DNA from 2 places in the Shewanella sp. MTB7 genome. Region 1 is predicted to be linked to the other one. Evidence: predicted binding sites of a transcription regulator. Region 1 holds the regulator's gene; the other holds the start of a gene.
What was found. The regulator LexA, encoded in region 1, represses DNA repair genes until DNA is damaged. The targets are predictions, from matches to a motif close to TACTGTATNNNNATACAGTA.

Region 1 (5,774 bases):
AGACTATGGTTAACGATTGAGCCACCACCGCTGATGTAAGCATAGGCAAGAATATAGAGGACAAAAGCGATAGATAACCCATTCACAATCCTCCAAAAATTACCTAACGTTTCACGCGTCAAAGTGTCAAAACTAGTACCAGGTTCGAAATGAAGATTAGTCTCAAGCAGTAATAAACCTGACACTAACATACAAAACCAAACCCCTAGCATCATAAGAATTGAGTAGCTAAACCACATACCCGCACCGACAACGGGCAGAGAAAACATACCTGCACCGACAGCAGTACCCGCAATAATCATCGCGCCACCAAGCAACGACTTACTAGCAACCTTATCTTTGGCTGCATTCATATGATTGGCCATATAACCCTATTTCTCCAAGTTTGAACTATGACCAGTAATTGTCAGTATCATTATGTGTAAATCTAACTCAACGAACTTTCTCAACACTCGCTTATCTTTGGCTGCACTCATCAAGCAGATCTCTCCGCAGCGACACTATCAACAATGGTTTGCCTAACAGAAGCTCTTAATAAACCATTGGCGTGAGCCCTAATCCTCTGAACGTCAGCTTTATTGCCATTATCCTTTAAATACCCAAGATCTTTTAACTTAACGCTCAAGGTTCTATACAAATTTTTATCATAGAACTCAGGTGCAGTAATTCCATGCAAGGCACCTAACCGCTTGGCTAATCTATGACTTTCAGCCTCAAGAGCTGAACGTTCCATCTCTGGAAAATCAGCAAGCAGGTTAAAGATGATAGCGTAACGCTGCAGCGTTTCACTAACAGTCCCTGCAAGCAGTAACAACTGATTAATCTGAGTCTCAATAACAGTAAAACCTGCGTCTTCTGTGATCAAGTTCTGTTCAATAAACAGATCGAGTATCTGCTCAACTAATCGAGCCGTATCCTTTACTCCCATGAACAGTTCAGCCTGAAGCAGAGGGTAGAAATCAGCAATAATATCGATAATTTCAGCTCTGGTTATCCGTTCATGTTGAGTCAAACAGCTAGCAACAAGTGAAGGAGTGATCATAAGGTGAATAATATTATTACGGTAATAGGTCATCGCGATCGAGATACTCTCATCGATTGAGATAATATCACCTAATGGATCGCTCTCCAGCTGAAACTTCTTAAGCTCCAAACCCTGTGTAACTAGCTGCTTACCATCACCTTCAACAACTGAAGTATATGAAGTGTATGGTAGGTCTTTTAGCAATTTAAGATACAGATCCAGTTGCTTTTCAAGCTGAGTTCTTTCTAAAGCATTCTGCTCAGAGGCTAACAAAACTAAGCTGGTCAGGGTCACTGAACTCACTGCTGCTGCATCGTTAATATTGGTCATCACTTGATTCGCAAGCGTGTTCACCACTGGTGTCAACCAAGTTGGTCTCTGCTCAGGATCGTTAGCGATCTCTTCACGCCAACCAGGAACCTGTTCATTGAGAAAGTTATGTAATGTGATCGGTTTGCCAAAGTTGACATAGCCTTGGCCAAAATTACCCAGCTTGCGTAAAGCCCCAACAAGCTGCCAAACAGACTCTTTCTTTTTCTTCTTACCACTTAACTCTTTATGGTAGGTTGCCACTTCCATCACATGATCATAACCAAGATAGACTGGCACAAGTGTTACAGGGCGTTCCATACCGCGCAGCACACTATTCAGTGTCATAGCGATCATCCCGGTCTTAGGAGCAAGTAGGCGTCCAGTGCGAGAACGACCACCTTCGGTGAAGTACTCAACCGAATAGCCTTTTGTAAATAGTTGATCCAAATATTCACGGAAAACAGCGGTATACAACTTGTTCCCCCTAAAACTACGACGAATGAAGAATGCACCACCTCGACGGAACATAGGACCTGCAGGCCAGAAATTTAGGTTAATACCGGCAGCGATGTGCGGCGGCACCATACCTTGATAATAGAGAATATAAGAGAGCAGCAGGTAATCCATATGGCTACGGTGACAAGGAACATAGATGATTTCATGACCATCATGGTGCAACTGCCTGATCTGCTCAGCACCTTTGATATTGATCCCTTTATACAGCTTATTCCATAACCAGGTTAGAAAACGTTCTGCAATACGCACTAGACTGTCTGAATAGTCCGCCGCTATTTCATCAAGATACTCCATCGCTTTTGATCTAGCTTCAACTTCGGAGATCTTCTTGCTGGCAGCTTCCTCTTGGATCGCTTTCTTTAAGGTGTCAGAGTTAATCAAGGCATGAAAAAGTGCTTGCCTCTTAGGTAAAACCGGGCCTGTCATCACTTTACGCTGACGACTAAAATGCACTCGTGCTACCCGCGCAAGTTTTTGAGCAATACGTTTGTCTGTGCCATGTTCATCGGCCATATAACGGATCGACACAGAGTTAGAAAACTGTACAAAGTTATGTCGACCTAAAAATAAGATCATCAAGCATTTACGCAACCAGGTTGGATTTTCACGTTCAAGCACCGCGGCTTTCATGGTGTCATCTTCTTTACCCGGCGTTCTTCCCCAATAAAGACTCACTGGTACGAGTTGTATATCCAGATCTGGGCTATTTTTATGCGCCTTTAATAGACCCATAAAACTGCTCATAAAGAATTCGTTACTCTTCCTTTTACCCATTAGAGGCTTAGCCCCTTCTAAGCAAACGACTCTTGGAGTCGATTCCCCCTCAACCACAAGCGGATCATAAGGACTAGGCAAACCTAACTCACCGGTGATCTCACTGAGCGCAGCGATATCACTTAGAGATTCAGTTTTCATAACGTAAACCAAGGGCTTTTCAGGATCTAAATTAAGATCTTTAAAAGGTTCATGAGGCACGACAATAGTGTGCACCAACTTTTTCTGAAGCCAGCGTAGTGATTTAAACCAAAGAGAGTCTTGTTTGGACATTATTCTTATGCAATGTGTTTTATTTAATAACTGCATAGAGTACCAGATATTGAATAATTCCACCAAAATTAGCTAGCCCTATATCTGAGTGCCAACTGAAGTTATGTATATATGAGTTCCATATTGATGATTGATGACTTCACGGCTTTCATACAGCAGTCCCTGAATATACCCAAGCTACTTAGAAATGCAGGATTCAGTGAGAACTTAATGTGCTTTAGGCAAGATATTGATTGTTGGTAATGGTTGTTCCCTTGGCAAAATCAATAACGCAGAATAAAGTGCACTCTAGATTACAATAGTAACCCATCAACGAAAGCTTTGCGCAAGCCCACTTCGTTGTTGCATCAGCCTAAATAAAGAGTAAAAAGAAAGAGAAAAATAGATAAAATGTGGTTAATACTTGCACTGCACAAGATACTGTATATACTGACAGTTACTGTATAGAAAGACAGGATCACCCATGAGACCATTGACACCACGACAAGCTGAAATTCTTGAACTAATTAAGTGCAATATTGCCGAGACAGGTATGCCTCCTACCCGTGCAGAGATTGCCAAACGTTTGGGTTTTAAAAGCGCCAACGCCGCAGAGGAACATCTAAAGGCCTTAGCTAAGAAAGGCTGTATTGAGATTATTCCTGGCACATCTCGTGGTATCAGGTTAACTCAGGTAGAAGAACCCGGTCTACCTTTGATAGGGCAAGTCGCCGCTGGTGAGCCTATTTTAGCCCAAGAGCATGTAGAGCAGCACTACCAAGTTGATCCAAACATGTTCCACCCCAGTGCTGACTTTCTACTTAGGGTACGTGGTGATAGCATGAAAAACATCGGTATCCTAGAAGGCGATCTTCTTGCCGTTCACAAATCTACTCAGGCAAGAAACGGTCAAATCGTTGTTGCTCGAGTTGAAGATGATGTCACCGTTAAACGTTTCGAGAAAAAGGGCAACACTGTTTATCTTCACGCTGAAAATGAAGATTATAAACCGATAGTCGTTGATCTCACTAACCAAAGCCTAAATATCGAAGGATTGGCAGTCGGTGTTATCCGCAACGGAGGTTGGCAATGAATAGATTAATCGGTAACGGTCCTAGACACCCTGGACTATGGTTAGATCACGAAAATCAGTATTCGAATCAGTTACGATCAAGCACTATTTCGACGGTGGCAACCCACACCCATGGACGCGATGAGTTACGACAGGTAAGTGCTCAACTTGCCACATTAAGTCTCCAAGGACAGTGGATCGTGTTAATCAGCCCACCAAATATTGGTTACAAACAGGTGTTAGCAGAAGCAGGAGTTAGGATGAACCGAGTCCTACTCGTCCATGCCAAAGATGAAGTCGAAACACTCTGGGCGATGGAAAAAGCACTAACAAGCGGCACATCAAGTGCAGTACTGTGTTGGACTCAATCTTTAGATGCACGTGATAGTCGCCGCCTGCAAATTGTTGCTAAAAGTGCCAGAGCTTTAGGTATTGTGATTGAAGATGCTAATGCCGGTTTGCAAATAGAAGCGCATAACCACGTACTCGATTCCACTATAAAACCAAGTTTGTTCGGCTCTGTTCACTAAATACAGCCAATAAATAATAAGCTAATAAACTGACTTCAAGCCCCTTATTGGGGCTTTTTTGTATCGAATTATTTTTAAAATAAAGAAAAAGTGATCTTGATCAATATTTCAACACCAAGTAGGTTAGAGATATAACAACGATAATTTGTTATATCCAAACGATTTAGTCGTCTGCAAAGTAAATCAATTCACAGTGATATAACTGCATTGTTTTGCCTAGATGAAATCGGATCAGATATAGCCAGTAGTTGGTACAAATGTGGTTATCCTGGCAGCAAACAACAAGACTGCTTACTTTTTACAATAAAAAAGTAAAACCACTAATGTACTTTGAAGTCATCGTTGCTTTGTTGGGAACTTGAAGAGTTTGCATAGAGCAGAGACTTACTGTGTGACTCTTCTTTGTCTTATATTTTGACAGAGGAGAAGTCTAGTGAAGAAAGTGTTGTATTGTTTTTTGGCGTTGCTGTTTACGCCATCCATGTTGGCATCAGAGATGCCCTTGAATATGACTCAAGGGGTCACCGATATCAGTGGTCAGGTTTATAACCTCCACATGATTATCCTATATATCTGCTGCGCCATCGGGTTCCTGGTTTTTGGTGTCATGATCTACTCCATGATCAACCACAGAAAATCCAAGGGAGCGATTGCCTCCAATTTTCATGAAAGTACAAAAGTCGAAATAGCGTGGACAATTATACCTTTCATCATCCTCATTTTAATGGCTATCCCTGCTACTAAAACATTGATTGCCATGGAAGACTCCTCCGATGCCGATATAACAATTAAGGTCACCGGATCCCAATGGAAATGGCATTACAGCTATTTCGATCAAGATATTGAATTTTACAGTTTACTCTCGACTCCAAGAGCACAGATTGAAGGAACGGAAGCTAAGGGAGTAAATTACCTCCTTGAAGTCGACAAGCCTTTAGTGCTGCCCATCAATAAAAAAGTACGTTTCTTGATGACCTCTGATGATGTTATCCACTCTTGGTGGGTACCCGCTTTCGCCGTCAAAAAAGATGCAAACCCAGGATTTATTAATGAAGCTTGGACTCGTATTGATAAGCCCGGTGTTTATCGCGGCCAATGTGCTGAGCTATGTGGTAAAGATCATGGCTTTATGCCCATTGTTGTTGAAGCTCTTACCGAAGCTGATTTTGATATTTGGTTAGCTGCACAGAAAAATGCAGCGAGTAATGCAGCCGCCGAAGCACAAGCCGCACTATCTCAAACCTTAAGCATGGAAGATCTCATGGCTCAAGGAGAACAAGTGTATATGGCTCGC
Region 2 (5,774 bases), 730 kb from region 1:
CCCGGTAAACGGCGGCCGTAACTATAACGGTCCTAAGGTAGCGAAATTCCTTGTCGGGTAAGTTCCGACCTGCACGAATGGCGTAATGATGGCCACGCTGTCTCCAGCCGAGACTCAGTGAAGTTGAAATTGCGGTGAAGATGCCGTATACCCGCGGCTAGACGGAAAGACCCCGTGCACCTTTACTATAGCTTGGCACTGAACATTGAACCTACATGTGTAGGATAGGTGGGAGCCTTTGAAGCAGAGACGCTAGTCTTTGTGGAGGCAATCTTGAAATACCACCCTTGTAGTTTTGATGTTCTAACTTAGGCCCCTGAATCGGGGTTGAGGACAGTGTCTGGTGGGTAGTTTGACTGGGGCGGTCTCCTCCCAAAGAGTAACGGAGGAGCACGAAGGTTGGCTAAGTACGGTCGGACATCGTACGGTTAGTGCAATGGCATAAGCCAGCTTAACTGCGAGACATACACGTCGAGCAGGTACGAAAGTAGGTCATAGTGATCCGGTGGTTCTGAATGGAAGGGCCATCGCTCAACGGATAAAAGGTACGCCGGGGATAACAGGCTGATACCGCCCAAGAGTTCATATCGACGGCGGTGTTTGGCACCTCGATGTCGGCTCATCACATCCTGGGGCTGAAGTCGGTCCCAAGGGTATGGCTGTTCGCCATTTAAAGTGGTACGCGAGCTGGGTTCAGAACGTCGTGAGACAGTTCGGTCCCTATCTGCCGTGGGCGTTGGATGATTGAAGGAAGCTGCTCCTAGTACGAGAGGACCGGAGTGGACGAACCGCTGGTGTTCGGGTTGTTATGCCAATAGCATTGCCCGGTAGCTACGTTCGGAATCGATAACCGCTGAAAGCATCTAAGCGGGAAGCGAGTCCTAAGATGAGTCATCCCTAGAGATTAAATCTCTTTAAAGAGCCGTTCGAGACTAGGACGTTGATAGGCAAGGTGTGTAAGCGTTGTGAGGCGTTGAGCTAACTTGTACTAATGACTCGTAAGGCTTAACCATACAACCCAGATGGGTTTTATGTAGCTAGGTGATACTTAGCGACAAAAGAATACGAACTTGATTTAAGTTGGTCATAAAATGCTTCTGCATTTATGACATACAGTACCTCCGTGTACTAAAACCCAATTATTTAGAATTATCTTGCGAATGTGAGATAACAGCTTTCGAAATTATTTACCTTTAGCTTTTTAAACGCTGAAAGTAATAGCAAATTTGTCTGGAAACCATAGCATTGTGGCCCCACCTGATCCCATCCCGAACTCAGAAGTGAAACGCAATCGCGCCGATGGTAGTGTGGGGTCTCCCCATGTGAGAGTAGGTCATTTCCAGGCGCCTATTTTACTCGTAAAGAGTAGTATTTAAGCCCGCTACGATGTAGCGGGCTTTTTTACGTCTACAATTTGTAATTTCCAGATATTTTCTGTATTCAGCATCATCTTTGTGGCTCAGCGTTGCAGGCCATTACAGGAGCTCTCAGATTTTAAAGTGAAGAAGCCACCTTATGAAGGTGGCTTTCCTGTTTACGTTCGTTGATACAACATGTCGAGGTGGGGGATCCCATCTTCTAAATAGACCTCTGAGACGGGTTTAAATCCGAGTTTCTGATAGAAGGATTTGAGGTACTCCTGTCCACCAAGCTGAATATTGTTGTTGGGCCAATATTCATTAGCTAAACCTATTGCTTGATCCATTAAGAATTTAGCATTTCCGCCCCCTCTGGCCTTCTCGGCAACCAGAACGCGACCGATACTCGAATCTGGATAACTTACCCCAGGAGCGAGTACGCGTGCATAAGCAACTATTTCGCCCTGGGGATCTCTACCAATAAGGTGGCGAGTTTCGGGGTGCCTATCTTTGTCGTCCAGTTCTGGGTAGGGACAATTTTGTTCAACAATAAAAACGTCGATTCTCAGTTTTAATACGTCATATAGCTCATCAAGACTGAGTTGTTTAAACGACAAATCACTCCACTGCATATTTTTCCCTAAGGCATAAAAATTTAGTTTACCACTACTATGCTATCGCTAAAAACATTGATTAGTAAAAAGCTGAGATCTGGGCAGAGTGTTTGTTAAGCGTGAGATCAATAATACGACTTAGATCTTGCTGCTGTTAAGCACTGTCACGGCGGAAGCATGTTGGAAAGGCTTAATGTGCATCGCCGCGATGAGTCGAAATACTGACTATGGGCAGTGGTGGGCTTTAGTCGATTAAAATGAGTTTTTACTAAGCAAAATCAAATTTTATTAAATTAAAAAGTGCTTGTGTGCAAATAATGCTGATAAAGCTGCTAATATTGCAGTCAATTTTTTAGTATTAATGAGAAAGAGTGAGATGGGAAGAGCATACCAAAACAAGAAAGAATCTATGGCCAAAACGGCGGGACAGAAGACTAGAATTTACTCTCGCTATGGTAAAGAGATCTATGTTTGCGCTAAAAGTGGTGGTTTCGATCCTGACGGTAACCTTTCACTACGTCATTTAATTGCTAAAGCTAAGAAAGATCAGGTTCCTGCTCATGTTATTGAACGTGCCATCGAGAAAGCCAGAGGTGGTGGTGGTGAGGATTATGAGACTGCACGTTATGAAGGTTTCGGTCCTGGTGGTTGCATGGTTATTGTCGATTGCCTAACTGATAATGTTAAGCGTACCTTTACTGAAGTTCGCCAAGCATTCGTAAAGAACGATGCTAAGCTTGGTGGCCCAGGTACTGTTGGCCATATGTTCGAGCATCAAGCTATTTTTGTCTTTAAGGGTGAAGATGAAGATGGAGTGCTAGAGATGCTAATGATGGCTGATGTCGATGTGACTGATGTTGAACTCGAAGATGGTATGATCAGTGTATATGCACCGCACACAGAGTTTTACAAGACTAAAACAGCATTAACAGAAGCAGATCCTGAAGTTGAATTTGAAGTCGAAGAGATCACTTTCATTCCTCAGACTATGACAGAGGTTAGCGATCCTGAAGTGATCGAGCAGTTTGAAAAGTTTTTAGCAGCGCTTGAAGATTGTGATGATGTACAAAATGTCTATCACAACGCTGAACTGCCATCGGACTAAGTCCGATGGCAGTACTGAGTGAATCTTGTAAGCTCAATCAGGATCATGGGTCTTGATTGAGCTTTTATATTTACGCATTAGCCTACTTTTGGTTTGCTAACGTCTTTACTCCTAGCAGATGCTTAGTATCGACCTTGTGCTATACTGTTTCCTCGATTTTTTGGAGGCAATAATGGACGCATCTTCTTTACTAGACGGCCTGAATGATAAACAACGCGAAGCCGTAGGGGCACCGCAATCCAGTATGTTGGTGTTGGCGGGCGCAGGCAGTGGTAAGACTCGGGTATTAACCCACAGAATTGCCTGGCTGATGCAAGAGGAACAGCAAAGTCCTTACTCTATTATTGCGGTAACTTTTACCAATAAAGCGGCCGCAGAGATGCGCGAGCGCGTGGAAAAAGTCAGCGGTAGCAATATGAGTCGCATGTGGATCGGTACTTTCCACGGTTTGGCTCACCGTCTTCTACGTACTCACTATCAAGATGTCAATCTGCCGCAAACATTTCAAATCATCGATTCTGACGATCAGCTAAGGCTAATCAAACGTATTCTTAAAAGTCTTAACCTTGATGAGAAGCAGTATCCGCCTCGTCAGGCTCAAGGCTATATTAATGGTAAGAAAGATCAGGGATTACGTCCTAAGCATATTGATGCAGGTGGTTTCCCTATTGAGCAGACTTTGTTGCAAATTTATCAGGTTTACCAAGAGTCATGCGATCGCGCTGGTTTGGTGGACTTTGCTGAGATCTTACTGCGTGCCCATGAGCTTTGGCTGAATAAGCCTCATGTGCTTAAGCATTATCAAGATAGATTTAAAAATATCTTGGTCGATGAGTTTCAGGATACCAACGCGATTCAGTATGCTTGGATCCGTATGTTAGCAGGTGATACTGCCAATGTGATGATTGTTGGTGATGATGATCAGTCCATTTACGGTTGGCGTGGCGCTCAAGTTGAGAACTTGCACAAGTTCCTCGAAGACTTCCCGAAAGCCAGTACTATTCGATTAGAACAAAACTACCGTTCTACCGGGCATATCCTCAAGGCATCGAACGCGGTTATTGCTAATAATCCTGAGCGATTGGGCAAGAAGCTGTGGACTGAGGATAAAGATGGCGAACGTATCTCCATTTATTGCGCCTTTAACGAGATGGATGAGGCTCGCTTTATTGTTGGCCGTATCAGTGATTGGCACGATATGGGCGGAGATCTCAGTAAGTGTGCGATTCTATACCGTTCTAATGCACAATCTCGTGTATTGGAGGAAGCGCTGCTGCATAAGGGCTTAGCTTACCGAATTTATGGTGGCTTGCGTTTCTTCGATCGTCAAGAGATTAAAGATGCAATGAGTTATATGCGTCTTATCAATAACAAAGATGATGACGCTGCATTCGAACGTGTGGTTAACACGCCTCCTCGCGGTATCGGCGGCCGAACCTTAGATATTCTTCGTTCCACAGCACGTCAACAAGAGCTGACGTTGTGGCAGACCTGTGTACGAGCGATTGAAGAGAAATTACTTAACGGCCGTGCTGCAAATGCAGTTAATGGCTTTTTAGATCTAATTGTTGAGATGCAGCAAGATACTGCAGAGATGAGCTTACATAACACCACCGACCATGTGATTCGTGTCTCTGGGCTCAAAGTGATGTATGAAACAGAAAAGGGCGAGAAGGCTCGTTCACGTGTTGAAAACCTTGACGAACTAGTGACCGCCGCACGCACTTTTATCTTACCCGAAGAGAGTGAAGATATGGGTGAGCTTAATGCCTTTTTATCTCATGCAGCGTTAGAGGCTGGAGAAGGTCAGGCTGATGCCTTTACTGATGCAGTGCAGTTAATGACCTTACATTCAGCCAAAGGACTCGAGTTCCCCGTGGTCTTTATGTCTGGTGTTGAAGAGGGGTTATTCCCGAGTCAAATGGCAATGGATGAGGGCGACAGGCTTGATGAAGAGCGTCGTCTCTGCTATGTGGGCATGACACGTGCGATGGAGAAGCTTTACATTACCTACGCTGAGACTCGTCGTATCTATGGTCGTGAAAACTTTGCAAGTCCATCACGCTTTATCAAGGAGATCCCGACTGAGCATGCCGAGGAGATCCGCTTAAAAACTCAAGTGAAAGCGCCTGTGCGAGTTAAACCTACACCTACTCGAACAACAGTTGTTAATGACACTGGTTTTAAGTTAGGCCAAGGCGTTATGCACCCTAAATTTGGTCAAGGTAAGGTCACTGGCACTGAAGGAAGTGGTGCTCAGGGTCGAGTGCAAGTTAACTTTTTAGATGTGGGTAGCAAGTGGCTCGTCGTCGCTTATGCGAAACTTGAAACCTGCTAAATAGCGATTGCAAGTGGATAGATGTCAGTCATAATGCTTATGGCTGACATCTATCCACAAACGACCTCAGAATGCTCGTTTCAGTGTTCTCGTAGGATAGTTGAACAAGGCAGTGATTGAGGGAATGGTTCTTCCCTTGTCGATATCACTAACACAGTGTAGATATTCTACGGGAGTTCCCGAAGGGCAAGGCGAGAAGCAACATTTTTCTGTGTTATGAAATATTGAATTACGACTGCGTGGATGCAGAAGATAGGGCGAAGCAGGGTGCCTGAGCCGAGAATAACTAGTCCAGCAATTTCATGCCATGAACTCTGTCACTTCTCGACATGCTGAATCCTGCATATTGAAGTGGCTTG

Region 2: uvrD (DNA helicase II) is a predicted target of LexA. The motif match lies at 3,101-3,120, and genes of this name have one in related genera.

What each region holds. Positions count from the first base shown of each region.
Region 1 covers NZ_CP085636.1:345,442-351,215, reverse strand. The annotation lists gene mtr (tryptophan permease) at 1-365, opposite strand, end outside; gene plsB (glycerol-3-phosphate 1-O-acyltransferase PlsB) at 476-2,899, opposite strand; gene lexA (transcriptional repressor LexA) at 3,363-3,971, shown strand; gene HWQ47_RS01530 (cell division inhibitor SulA) at 3,968-4,480, shown strand; gene coxB (cytochrome c oxidase subunit II) at 4,914-5,774, shown strand, end outside.
Region 2 covers NZ_CP085636.1:5,987,148-5,992,921, reverse strand. The annotation lists rRNA gene HWQ47_RS26065 (23S ribosomal RNA) at 1-1,013, shown strand, start outside; rRNA gene rrf (5S ribosomal RNA) at 1,230-1,345, shown strand; gene HWQ47_RS26055 (GNAT family N-acetyltransferase) at 1,535-1,990, opposite strand; gene HWQ47_RS26050 (YebC/PmpR family DNA-binding transcriptional regulator) at 2,349-3,077, shown strand; gene uvrD (DNA helicase II) at 3,250-5,415, shown strand.